Regions from separate parts of the Paenibacillus sp. FSL R7-0333 genome, predicted to be linked through region 2. Evidence: predicted binding sites of a transcription regulator. Region 2 holds the regulator's gene; each other region holds the start of a gene.
What was found. Region 2 encodes Rex, which represses fermentation and respiration genes when NADH is low (regulators of the CRP and FNR family bind a similar motif). Its sites were predicted from a motif close to TTGTGAAATATTTCACAA; they were not measured.
Positions count from the first base shown of each region.

Region 1 (3,150 bases), 2.9 Mb from region 2:
ACGCATTGACGATATCGAAGAATCCGGCATACATCTGCATATCCTTGTCGATCGGCAAGCCCTTGATGAAGCTGGCGAATACCACGGCGAGCAGGAACGGCGGCAGGAAGCTTCCGAAGAAGATGCAGACATCCCAGGTTTTCTGCCACGCCTTGGAATCGCGTTTGCCTCTGAACTCGAAGGCGACACCACGGGCAATGAGCGCCAGCAGAGCAAATACAAACGGAATATAGAAACCGCTGAACAGCGTAGCATACCAATGCGGGAAGGCCGCGAACATGGCACCGGCGCCCGTAATCAGCCATACCTCATTCGCATCCCAGAACGGCCCGATCGAATTGATCAGTATCCGTCGCTCCGTATCATTCTTGGCCAGAATCTGCGTCTCCATCCCTACACCGAAGTCGAAGCCTTCCAGGAAGAAGAACCCGACGAACAGCACCGCAATCAGCAGAAACCATAATTCATTAAGTGACATGGGTTAGCCCTCCTTGTTATACGGATCGTGGGATTCACCGTGTTCGTTATCCATAGCATAAGGACCTTTTTTGATCACTTTGACGAACAGGCCGACTAGCACTGCACCCAATATGGCATAGATCGCGGTAAAAGAAATCACCGAGAACAGTACCTGTCCGCTGGTAATATTAGGTGATACACTGTCTTCTGTAGTCATAAGTCCGAATACAGTCCATGGCTGACGCCCGATCTCTGTCATAATCCAGCCTGCCGTGTTGGCAATCGGCGGAAGCAGCAGTCCCCAGAACATGAAGCGCATGAACCAGGTATTGGGTCTGTCCATCTTTTTACGCCACATGAGGTAGATCGCGTATACCCCAAACAGTATCATCAGCGAGCCTGCAGCCACCATGATCCGGAAGCTCCAGAAGGTTGTTTTGACCGGCGGAATATAATCTCCTGGCCCATAGGCCACTTCATACTCCTGCTGCAGCTCCAGCATCCCCTTCACTTCACCGGAGAATTTACTGTAGGACAGGAAGCTCAGCAGATACGGAACCTGAACTTCATTGCTGTTGGTCTGGTTCTTCACATCGATATTGGCAAACACCGTCCAAGGTGCCGGGTCGCCGCTCTCGCCCCACAGCGCTTCGGATGCGGCCATCTTCATTGGCTGTGTCTCTACCAGATATTGAGCCTGTGCATGTCCTGCAACCGCAACGCCGAATGATGAGATAACCCCTACAATTGCTGCAATCTCGAATGATTTTCGGAAAAAGGCAACGTCCTGCTTCTTAAGCAATTTGTATGCACTGATCCCTGTTACCAGGAAGGCGCCTGTAGCGTAAGCGGCAAGCACGGTATGCGGAAATTCCACCAGCAGCTGGCCGTTTGTAATCAGTGCGAAGATGTCATTCATCTCAGCACGGCCATTGTTCATCTGGAAGCCGACCGGATGCTGCATGAACGAGTTAGCCAGCAGAATCCAGAATGCCGACAGCATCGTTCCGAAGGCGACCAGCCAGATGGATAACAGATGAATCCGTTTGGATACCTTATCCCAGCCGAAGATCCAGATTCCGATGAACGTGGACTCCAGGAAGAAGGCCAACAAGGCTTCAATCGCAAGCGGAGCCCCGAACACATCACCTACGAAGCGCGAATAATCCGACCAGTTCATCCCGAACTGGAACTCCTGCAAGATCCCTGTTACTACACCTACTGCGAAGTTAATCAGGAATAGCTTCCCCCAGAATTGCGCCATTCTTTTGTACTCTTCATTGCCCTTTCTTACGTACATGGTCTCCATAATGGCAATTATGAGCGCAAGTCCGATCGATACTGGCACAAAGAAATAATGAAAAATTGTCGTCGACGCAAATTGTATACGTGACAGCAGTACTGTATCCATATTTCTCCCCTTCCTTCTCCCCATTTCGTTATGTCTATTTTGTCAAATTCCCATCACTCAAAGTGTGATAATTATCACATTATACGCCCCGTTTAGGCATAAAAAACAATAAATTTGTGACAAATATCACAATTTTGCATTTAAAAGCAAAAAAAATAAGACGGTTTCACCGTCTTGAAGGTGTCCTGCATATATAGTTGTCTTGACTCATAAAGGTATTGGTCTAGGTAATGGAAATACCTTTCTTAAGCGATTTGAGATCGCCATTTGAATTAAGCAATTGCGGCAGCATCTTCATGCTACGAACCATTGGGGAATGACAGAGACGGCAGGAAGGCGCATGTTCAAATGCGAAATTATCCCTCATCCATCCATTGCAATCCTCATTGGTACAGGCCCAAATTGCGGTATTTTCTTCCGGTACTTCCTCCAAAGGCTTTTTCCGGTAGTTCATTGCCGTTCCTCCCTTCCTTTATGTTGCAAGCAAGTGATGATAAAAAAAGACCGTCCCAACTTTCACAAGCGGGGACGGTACCTTCTATTAATTACAGTTTTACAACGTTTTCGGCTTGTGGTCCGCGGTTGCCTTGAACAACGTTGAATTCAACGCGTTGGCCTTCGTCCAAAGTTTTGAAGCCGTCGCCAGTGATTGCGCTGAAGTGAACGAATACGTCGCTTCCGCCTTCAACTTCGATGAAACCGAATCCTTTTTCTGCGTTGAACCATTTAACTGTACCTGTTTGCATGTGTGTTACCTCCACAAATTTAAATTAATATGTTCTTTTTATCTTCAGACAAAGAAAAAATTCACACATTGAGAAAGGTTGTAGCTTTGGTTGACAGCCCTTTTCAATGCGAGAATAAGGTATCAATGTAAGAACAATTTCATGTTACCACACCTTAATAACAAAGGCAAGCTGTTCTATCCTAATTCCTCCGTTTTTTCCCTTATAAGGACTACTTCCCAATGTAAGGGCTACCAGTCATAATAAATTGTAATATTTATACCCATTGCTACCAATTACCCCATTTATTTATTCTTGAAACAGCCCCGCCCTCTTCTTTTTTTCCTGAAAAGGACGGCTTGAACTGTTTCGGTAATCGTGACTGCCTCATTATTATATACGGCCATTTCCAATTTTATTCCTCTGGCTTCTCAAGAAGCTGGACTGTGGTCTGCTTCACTTCACCATTGCGGTAGAAGGTAATCTTCAGCTTATCACCGATCTTGGTATGATCGTACAGATATTTGCGCAGCGACAGCGTGGAGGTAATCGGCT
Region 1 is NZ_JBBOBZ010000001.1:7,365,618-7,368,767, forward strand. It holds gene cydB (cytochrome d ubiquinol oxidase subunit II) at 1-478, opposite strand, end outside; gene MKY86_RS31695 (cytochrome ubiquinol oxidase subunit I) at 482-1,870, opposite strand; gene MKY86_RS31700 (cold-shock protein) at 2,094-2,324, opposite strand; gene MKY86_RS31705 (cold-shock protein) at 2,416-2,616, opposite strand; gene MKY86_RS31710 (S1C family serine protease) at 3,011-3,150, opposite strand, start outside.
Region 1: the regulator Rex is predicted to act here: its motif matches at 1,985-2,002, upstream of MKY86_RS31695 (cytochrome ubiquinol oxidase subunit I).

Region 2 (3,150 bases):
CTCAGGAGCCGGTACCGCTGTAGGATCACCGCTTACGCCCTTGTGGATCAGAGCCGCCAGCCTCATCTCTTCGAACATATCCAGATTGTTGTTGCTTGCCGCACCGTCTGTACCCAGGGAGACCTTAATCCCGGCTCTCAGCAGTTCAGGAACACGGGCAACCCCGCTGGCCAGCTTCAGGTTACTGCCGGGGTTATGCGACACGCCAACGTTATGGCGGGCCAGAATCCCGATCTCTTCATCGTTCAGATGAACCCCGTGGGCAATGAGCGAAGGACGGGTGAACATTCCGAGCTTCTCCAGATGTGCGACCGGACGCAGGCCGTAGTCGGCCACGTTCTGTTCCACTTCATGGCGCGTCTCGGACATATGGGTGTGCATTGGCAGGTCTAGATCATGGGCAGCCTGCACAAACTTCATGAAAAACTCTGGAGGACAGGTGTACGGGGCGTGCGGTGAGAGCATGGTCGTAATTCTGCCGTCAGCCTTGCCGTGCCAGTTACGGGCAAAAGCAATCGCCTCAGCGAGCTTCGCTTGCTGTACCTCTTCCGGGCACAGCCCAATTACGCCGCGCATCAACACAGCACGAATACCAGACTGCTCGGTCACTTCCGCTACCCGGTCCATATGATCATACATATCGAGGAAGGTGGTTGTGCCGCCCTTCAGCATCTCCAGCACGGACAACGAGGTTCCCCAATATACATCATCACCAGTGAATTTCTCTTCCATCGGCCACATCTTCTCCTGCAGCCAAGACTGAAGCACCATATCGTCGCCGTATCCGCGCAGCAGTGACATTGCAGTATGACCATGGGTATTGACCAGACCAGGCATGAACAGCAGACGGCTGCCGTCTACGACCTGTGCGCCATCCTCCACTACCGGCTCAGCTTCACCTATGTAAGTAATCAAATCATTCTCCAGGGTCATGTACCCGCTCAGTACCGGCTTGTCACTGCCCGGAACCAGGAAGTGCCCATTCTTGATTATCGTGATCTTACTGCTCATCTTCAGCCTCATCCTTTCCATCATGCAAATAATAGGCCAAGCTCTGCAGATCTGTGGTGAAATCTGCGGCATGAATCCGGATATTGGCAGGCGTCTTGAGAATAACCGGTGCGAAGTTCAGAATCGCTTCGATACCGGAATCCACAAGAATATCAGCTACGTTCTGGGCTTCACTGTCGGGCACGGTAATAATCCCGATCCGGATGCCCTGCGAACGGATTGTACTGCTTAGCTCCTCCATCGGCTGCACAACCAGCGAGTTGATCTGCTGGCCCACCTTCGGCGGGTAGGCATCGAAGATGGCAGTAATCTTCATCGTATCCTTCAAGTAAGCGTTGTAGTTAGACAAGGCATGACCGAGGTTACCGGCTCCAACCAGTGCAACATTAATTTGCTGGTCAAGCTTCAGGATATGGCGGATCTTCTCAATCAGATAAGATACATCATAGCCGATGCCTTTCCTGCCAAAATCGCCGAAATAAGCCAAATCCTTACGGATCTGGGCGGGATTTAGGTCAAGCTTCTGGCCCAGCTCCTGAGAAGAGACTGTGGAGATTTCACGTTTTTGGAGATCGTTCAGGAAACGCAGGTACACTGGGAGCCTGCGCACGACGGCCTCCGATATTTTATCCGATTTCATGTATTCTCCTCCTTAAAAGTTGTGTTAGACCCGTACAATTATAGCAACCGTGCCCCGCCGCCTGCCGGAGTGGCAGGGCAGGCGGGAACGGATCTTCAGGTTAATCATGACTTATTAATAATAGCAATAGCAGAAGAATTAGGAAACCCCGCCGTCATCCAGCCATTCGGCAATTCTCGGGACCATCTGCTCGGTGAGCATATGCTCCATCTTGGGACCGGGGAGCGAGTACAGGAAGTACTTTCCATAATGCGATTCAATGACTCTGGTATCGTACACAATTACGATGCCCCGGTCCTGCGCCGTGCGGACCAGCCGCCCGAAGCCCTGCTTGAAGCGGATGACGGCCTGCGGCACGGACAGCTTCATGAACGGATTCTTCTTCTGTGCCTGAAGCAGCTCCGACTTCGCTTCTGCCAGCGGGTGATTTGGCGGCTGGAACGGCAGTCTGACAATCGCCAGGCAGGTCAATGCTTCTCCCGGGATATCCACCCCTTCCCAGAAGCTGCTGGTACCCAGCAAGACCGAAGCCGGGCTGTCCTGGAAGCGGCGGATCAGCTTGCTCCGGCTGCCGCCTTCCACACCTTGTCCGAGTACCGCGATATCCTGTGAGGCAAGTGCCTCCTTCAGCGGTTCATACACCTGGCGCAGCATCTTGTAGGAGGTAAACAGCACCAGCATCCGTCCCCGTGTTGTTACAGCTGTCTCGGCAAGGGAGTGCACGAGGGTGTCCACAAAGCGGGCATCCCCAATACTCCCCTTGACGCTCGGGAAGTCCCGGGGAATGACCAGGAGAGCCTGCTCACGATACTTGAATGGCGACGGAAGCAGTGCAGTCATCAGACGCCGCTGCTCTGCAGCTTCGCCAAGACCCAGGTTATCAATCATAAACTGGAAGGATTTATCCACGGATAAGGTGGCCGAGGTCAGGATAATGCTCTTCTTCTTATCGAAGAACAGCTCCCTGAGCTGGGTGCTGACATCTACGGGAACAGCATACATTTGCAGCGACTTGCCCTTATAATTGCCGCTTCCCTCCAGCCAATACACGATGTTCTCATCGTTCAGACTCATGAAGAAGCGGATCTGCTCTCTAATGGATGCCAGATCCTTGAATAACCCACCGATATCAGTCACAAGACTGTCTGAGGAGGATTGGCTGTCCGTGTCACGCATTTCACTGAGCATTTTGTCGCCCTTGCGGATGATATCGCTCAGACTGAGGTTCAGTGTATTCTCAAGGGCAGCCAGCTCCTCCCAATCCTTCGGCTTCTTGCCCGGCTGCAGGCGTGCCACCAGCTGGCCTGCTTCACCGGCCCCGGCATCGCTGCGCTCGGGCAGCAGGCTGAAGAGCCGGTCGCTGAGCGCATCCCAGGACTCCTTCACCGTCAGCAGATCGGGATAGATCCGGTCGATCACGCCGCTCCATTCGGAGGCCTGCTCACTGCCCGAAGACTGCAGACTCTGGCGGAGGGCAGGCAGCTGCCCGCTCCGGCTAT
Region 2 is NZ_JBBOBZ010000001.1:4,487,059-4,490,208, forward strand. It holds gene MKY86_RS18940 (amidohydrolase) at 1-1,011, opposite strand, end outside; gene MKY86_RS18945 (redox-sensing transcriptional repressor Rex) at 1,001-1,651, opposite strand; gene dinG (ATP-dependent DNA helicase DinG) at 1,790-3,150, opposite strand, start outside.

Region 3 (3,150 bases), 2.4 Mb from region 2:
GAACCGCCCAGCAGCTGTCCGGCAATTCCGCCAAGTGACTGCACCAGCAGAACAATTCCCGCGTCCTTCATGCTGCGTCCCAGTTCATCGAATACATACATTGTAACCAGCGGCCACATCAGCGCACTGCCGGTAGCATTAATAAGACTGGCAATCAAGAATACTTTAATTTCCTTCGGATAGGCCTGCATGAATCTCATATCTTGTCTGTCATCCCCTGTAACATAGCTGTCATTAATCCATCCAGTATCATCCCAAAACAGGGGGCGGGGCAAGCATACGCGTTAATGCTGTATCGCGGGAAACCAGGGAATTATCCTATTGAAAATCAATCCTGCCTCTCCGCCGGCAGCGATATGTATATTCTATTCCCCGCTCTTTCACACGTAAAGAAAAATACCTTGCCCGCACTGATTCGTTCCCCGGAAGCCGGGGTAATGATCCATATGAAACACTCCCTATTTTATTCACCGTGAGATCCGATTTCGTTCCCCCGAATCGGATTGCACGGTGAATTTTGTTTTGTCCGGAGGATGATCCTGCTGTCCCCGATACAAAAACACTCCCTGTCTCTACGAATCCCTTGATGCAGGGTGCCGAGAAGCAGGAAGTGCTTAGGCCAAGCTATGTTACAGACCAGCGATGTGATTCACACCGGGTCAAAATCTGTAGATTAAGCGTGTTTCTTCAATCCAGCAGCAGGTACGCCTGCGGCTGGGCTCACAGCACCCGGCTCCTTGCGCAGATAAGCCATCCAGTACGCCGCAGCCACGAAGATTGCGCCGCCCGTCAGATTGCCCAGCCAGACCGGAACGAAGTTGGCCACATACTGGCCCCAGGTGAAATGTCCTTCGAAGATCGCAGCAGGGATAAGGAACATGTTAGCTACAACGTGCTGGAAGCCGATGGCTACAAATGCCATGGTCGGGAACCAGATACCGAGGATTTTGCCGCTGAAATTGTCTGCCCCGTACGACAGCCATACCGCCAGCGCTACGAGCCAGTTACAGCCGATCCCGGAGATAAAAGCCTGCAGGAACGTAGCATCGATCTTATGCTCCGCCATACTTACCAGCTTCTCCAGATACACGCCATCTGATGTAAGACCAACGATGTGACCGAAGAAATAAGCGACGAATAAGGCACCCGCCAGGTTGCTGAGTGTGATCAGCACGAGGTTCTTAATGACTTCCCAGAACGAAATCTTCTTCGCAATAAAAGCCAGCGGCACCGCCATCATATTCCCTGTCAGCAGTTCCCCGCCCGCAAGCAGCACCAGGATCAGTCCGACCGGGAATACCGCAGCCCCGATGAAGTTGGCAATGGACCCCCACTCGGCAGGCGCACCGGCAATGACACGAATATCCAGCAAAAATCCGAGCGCGATAAACGCTCCTCCCAAGAAACCAAGAATAAGTACAGTGCTGAGCGGATTATGCGCCTTCTTCACTCCGTTCTCTACCGTGACCTCAGCGATTCCCTGCGGTTTGTTATAAGCCATGATTCCTATCCCCTTCTAATTACTTAAAATTTGTTCCTTTATGCCATTGTAACGTGATCACAATCACATTTACGTGATAAAAGTCACTATCATAAAAACCACGTGAAAGTTTTCACTGACATGTCAAATTTACCACAAAAGCTGGCTGTACGGAAAATTTTTTCATTCCCGCTGCCATTGCATCGAGAGTTCACAAAAAAAGAGCCCTAAGCGGGCTCCGGCAAAATATTCAGCTCTTATACGTGTACAGGTTCTTTGACGGCAGCCGGTTTCGGCAGAGCCTGAAGGCCTGCGGTATTCAGGAAATTCCAAGGCTTGTTGTAATGCGGCTGGAAAAAGAAGTCGATGAAGGCCAGCTGGTCCACGGTCATCTTATTCTGGATGCAGACCGATACGGTATTGATCGACTGCGTCAGATCCATCTTGGACATAATCTGCGCGCCCAGAATGCGGCGGGTGGCACGGTCAAAGACCACTTTTACCTGAACCTGCTCGAAGGTCGGCATGAACTCCGGACGGTAGTTGTCGATCAGCATCACGCTCTCCGTATCCATTCCCTCGGCTGCAGCAGCCTCTTCAGTCAGTCCGGTTCCGGCAATATTGTCCTCGTAGATCTTGATGCCCGATGTTCCTTGTGTACCCATGTAAGGGATCGTGTTCGAGACCAGATTGCGGGCAACCAGCGTTCCCATACGCACAGCGTTGGTGGCCAGCGGGATGTATGCATGTTTACCCGTTGGATTGTAATGAATCGCGCAGCTGTCACCGGCAGCATAGACATCCGGCAGGCTGGTCTGCATATAATCGTTAACCATAATCGCGCCGTTCGGCAGCATATCCACTTGACCCTTCAGCAGCTCTGTATTCGGACGGAAGCCAATGCAGAGAATCACCAGATCCGTCTCATGCTCACCCTTGCTCGTAATCACCTTGGTCACTCTGCCGTTCTCACCAGCGAAGGAGGCGACCTTCTCGCCCAGCGCCAGCTTAATGCCGTGATCCTCAAGCGACTGCTGGATCGGTGCGGTGAACTCTTCATCGAGATATTTGCTCAGGATGCGGTCTTCCCCATCAATCAGCGTAACTTCCTTGCCATTCATCTGAAAAGCTTCCACCAGCTCGACCCCGATATATCCGGCACCGACCACAGTAATTCTTTTCACCTTCTGCGCTTCTTCGATAATGGTGTTGGAGTGATTGTAGTTCTTCGAGAGCAGGATGCCCTCCATCTCTATTCCTTCGAGCTTAGGCACAATCGGCCATGAACCTGTTGTCATAATTAGTTTGTCATAAGTATCTTCCATTTCCTCGCCGGTGACGAGGTTGCGGGCCTTCAGGGTCCGGCGGGCGGTGTCAATGTTGATTACCTCATGACGCATCTTCGTCAGCACACCCAGGGCGGCAAGCTGTTCCGGGGAGGAATAGAATAGTCCCTGCGGGTCCTTGACCACACCGCCAACGTATAAGGCTATGCCGCAAGACAGGAATGAGATATTATCGTTGCGCTCGTACACCGTAATCTGTGCATCCGGGTATAACTGTGCGGTATTTACAATGGCGGCCGTTCCGGCGTGGGTACATCCAATAACTGCTACTTTCATGATTTCTTCCTCCTCCAAGTTGAAAAGCTTATTTAGTAGGGCTTGTGA
Region 3 is NZ_JBBOBZ010000001.1:6,856,728-6,859,877, forward strand. It holds gene MKY86_RS29430 (MFS transporter) at 1-200, opposite strand, end outside; gene MKY86_RS29435 (formate/nitrite transporter family protein) at 674-1,501, opposite strand; gene MKY86_RS29440 (FAD-dependent oxidoreductase) at 1,738-3,102, opposite strand.
Region 3: the regulator Rex is predicted to act here: its motif matches at 1,622-1,639, upstream of MKY86_RS29435 (formate/nitrite transporter family protein).

Region 4 (3,150 bases), 2.7 Mb from region 2:
ATATGACCACAACTCTTTTATAAGCAATTGAATGATGACTTACTGCTTCTTGGCCTGTTCCAGCGCCTGGGTCACCGCTTCAATAATTCCGCCGCTGGAGCCGGAAGCACCTGAGAGGGCGTCTACGCCTTCTGTGGTTTGCTTTTCAATAATTTCAGGAATCGTATTCTCCACGGCCGCATCGATCATCGCCTGCGTCTCCTTATGCTCCTCTACGGTAATAGCGTCGATCTTCTCATCCTTGATCTCTACCGCCACTTTAATATCACTCTTGACCCCTTTGCCCTTACCATCATATGTCCCGTCCACATACTTGCCGGAAGATGAAGAGCAGCCCGCCGTTAATACTGTTGCAGCCGCGAGGGCAGAGAACAGCAAGGTTTTTGTCCACTTGTGCATGAGTAATTCCTCCTTCTGAAAGTTCCTATTTCTTAAGTGCCTTCACAGCTTCATCCGCTGCAATCCGCCCGAAGGTAGTGATGTCTGCCAGTGCATTACCGCCCAGACGGTTCGCGCCGTGTACTCCGCCGGTTACTTCGCCCGCAGCATACAGCCCGGCAATGACCTGATCCTTGGTATCCAGTACCTGAGCCTGAGTGTTAATCGCTACTCCGCCCATGGTATGGTGGATTCCCGGTGTTACCTGAATTGCATAATATTTACCCTTTTCAAAAGACAGCTCAAGATCCGGCCGTTCAAACTCTGTATCCTTACCGGAAGCAACGAAGCCATTATACGTTTTCAGTGTATCCGCAAGTGCTTTGCCATCTACACCAATCTGTGCCGCCAATTCTTCAGGTGTTGCCGCTTCTTTGACCAAATCCATTCCAAAGTAAACCTCAGTTGCCTTCAGGTTCGCACGCAGTTCATCATTGAAGATCAGATAAGCTACTTTGCCGGACTGGGCCAGAATATTCTGGGACACAACATCGCGGGTCAGCAGTTCATTCGTGAAGCGCTTGCCTTCGCTATTGACCAGAATTGCACCGTCTCCGCGTACCCCTTCTGTGATCAGCACGCCTTGATTCGGAATGGTGGTCGGATGAATCTGAATCTCCTTCATGTCTACCAGCTTGGCACCGATCTTCTCTGCCATCGTTGTACCATCACCGGTTGCGCCCGGATGGTTAGTGGTGGAGAACCCTTCCAGCTTCGGCTGATACCCCTTGATCATGTCCATATTAGCTCCAAAACCGCCGGCCGCCAGAATAACGGAATTCGCACTGATCGTGTACTGCTTGCCATCCTTATCCGTCACCTTCACTCCGGTAACCACGCCGTCCTTATTCTTGACGATCTCATCGGCAGTCGTCCGCAGGCGCACATCAATTTTGTACTCCTCCAGCTTCTTCTTCAGCGCGACTACGATGAAATTCCCTGCTGCTTCTCCGCCTGCCGGACGGTGAATCCGGTTCACGCTTGCCCCGCCTGCGCGTCCCACCTCAGACAACTCGGCTCCATTCTCCTTCAGCCACTCCACCGAAGCCGCCGCGCCGTTCGTAAGCGTTCTGACCAGATCCGGGTTATTGAGATTCTTGCCGCCCTTCATGGTATCTTCGAAATGCAGCTCCGGACTGTCTTTGATACCAGCCGCTGCCTGATAAGGTGTTCCTGCCGCATTCAATCCGCCTTCCGCACGGACGGTGTTTCCTCCAAGCATAGGCATTTTTTCGACTAGTATCACCTTGGCTCCCTGATTATGCGCTTCAATGGCAGCAGTCATTCCCGCGCCGCCGCCGCCGATAATTACGATGTCCGTAGACTCCCCTTTGGTGCTGTTACATGCAGGCAATACCACCAGACTTGCCAGCAGCAGCCCCTTGCCCAGCAGGCTTCCCCATCTCTTTCTGTTCATTCTGTTCTCCTCCAATTGTAATTGTGCATATTTTCACAATCATCATAACCTGAAGGAGCGCTGACAAGAATATTTAGTAATTAAAGAAATGATAAAGTAAATAAAGGTAGTGAATTTGCTTGAATGTGTTTATAGATTTATAATTGGAGCTTATACAACCGTATCACTAGGAGGAGCAGAAACTATGGAAAAAAGCGAAAAATATTGGCTGGCCGGTGCTGTTCTGGCAGCAGCCGGTGTCTCCCTGATGAGCTACACCGCGAGCCGCTATACTTCATTCAAAAGAGTAGTTACCCGAACCGTCCGTCTGGAAGATATCGCCGCTCTGGAAATTACCCGCCTGTCTTCTGTTCCCGGTGAACAGAAGGACGTTGTGCTTACTGAGCCGGAAGCGATTAAGCAGATCTACGATGATTTCTCCGGCGTCCGCCTGATGAAATCCGCCCGCAATGTGAGCACAGACAACAAGTACAGCTATTACATTACCATTGTCCAGGCCGACCGGAAGCAGCGGTTCGACATTATTTTGAAGGGCAAGCATCACATGATTATCTATGACAATGACATGAACAACCCGCACCTGGTAGCCTATAAAATCATTAACGAGTTCAGTCCGCTGGCTCTGCAGCAGGCCTTCGATTGATTCTGCGCACGCTTATGTATGGCATAGCTTACTAACCTTCACAGCTAATGTGACGGCTATATGGAGTCATGGAACGCCTGGGGCAGCCTTGAGGCAACCGTGACTCCGTTTTAATTGTGCGGCCGGCTCCTTCCGGCCCTAGCTGCTTATAGATATTTACGGATAAGTTCATGCCCTTCAGGCCTCACCTTATACATATACACCGGCCTGCCTACCGCCCCGTAGCTAAGCTCCATCTCCAGAATCCCTGCCTCCGTCAGAAAAGCCAGATATTTGCGGACCGAGATCCGCGAGATGGGCGCATGGCTGCTGATATCCTCCGTAGAGAACACCGGGCTCTCCAGCCGGCTAATCGTGCTCCAGATGCTGTCCAGTGTGCCTTCGGCAAGCCCTTTGGGTAGCGGCAGGGCAGCGTACTTCTCCTCTTCCGTCCCGAGCGAATGCCGCAGCAGCTTATCCAGCTGCTCCTGGCTTAGATGCTCCTTGTGCATCAGCTTATAATCTTCACGATACGCCGACAGTGCCGCCTGAAACCGGGCAAACTCAAACGGCTTGATCAAATAATCCACGGCCCCGTTCTGCAGCGCTTTGCGGATGCTGGCATTGTCACTGGCGGCGGAGATCACTATGATATCCACCTTGCTCCCCTGCT
Region 4 is NZ_JBBOBZ010000001.1:1,784,029-1,787,178, reverse strand. It holds gene MKY86_RS07300 (FMN-binding protein) at 40-399, opposite strand; gene MKY86_RS07295 (flavocytochrome c) at 425-1,855, opposite strand; gene MKY86_RS07290 (hypothetical protein) at 2,040-2,498, shown strand; gene MKY86_RS07285 (response regulator) at 2,645-3,150, opposite strand, start outside.
Region 4: the regulator Rex is predicted to act here: its motif matches at 1,877-1,894, upstream of MKY86_RS07295 (flavocytochrome c).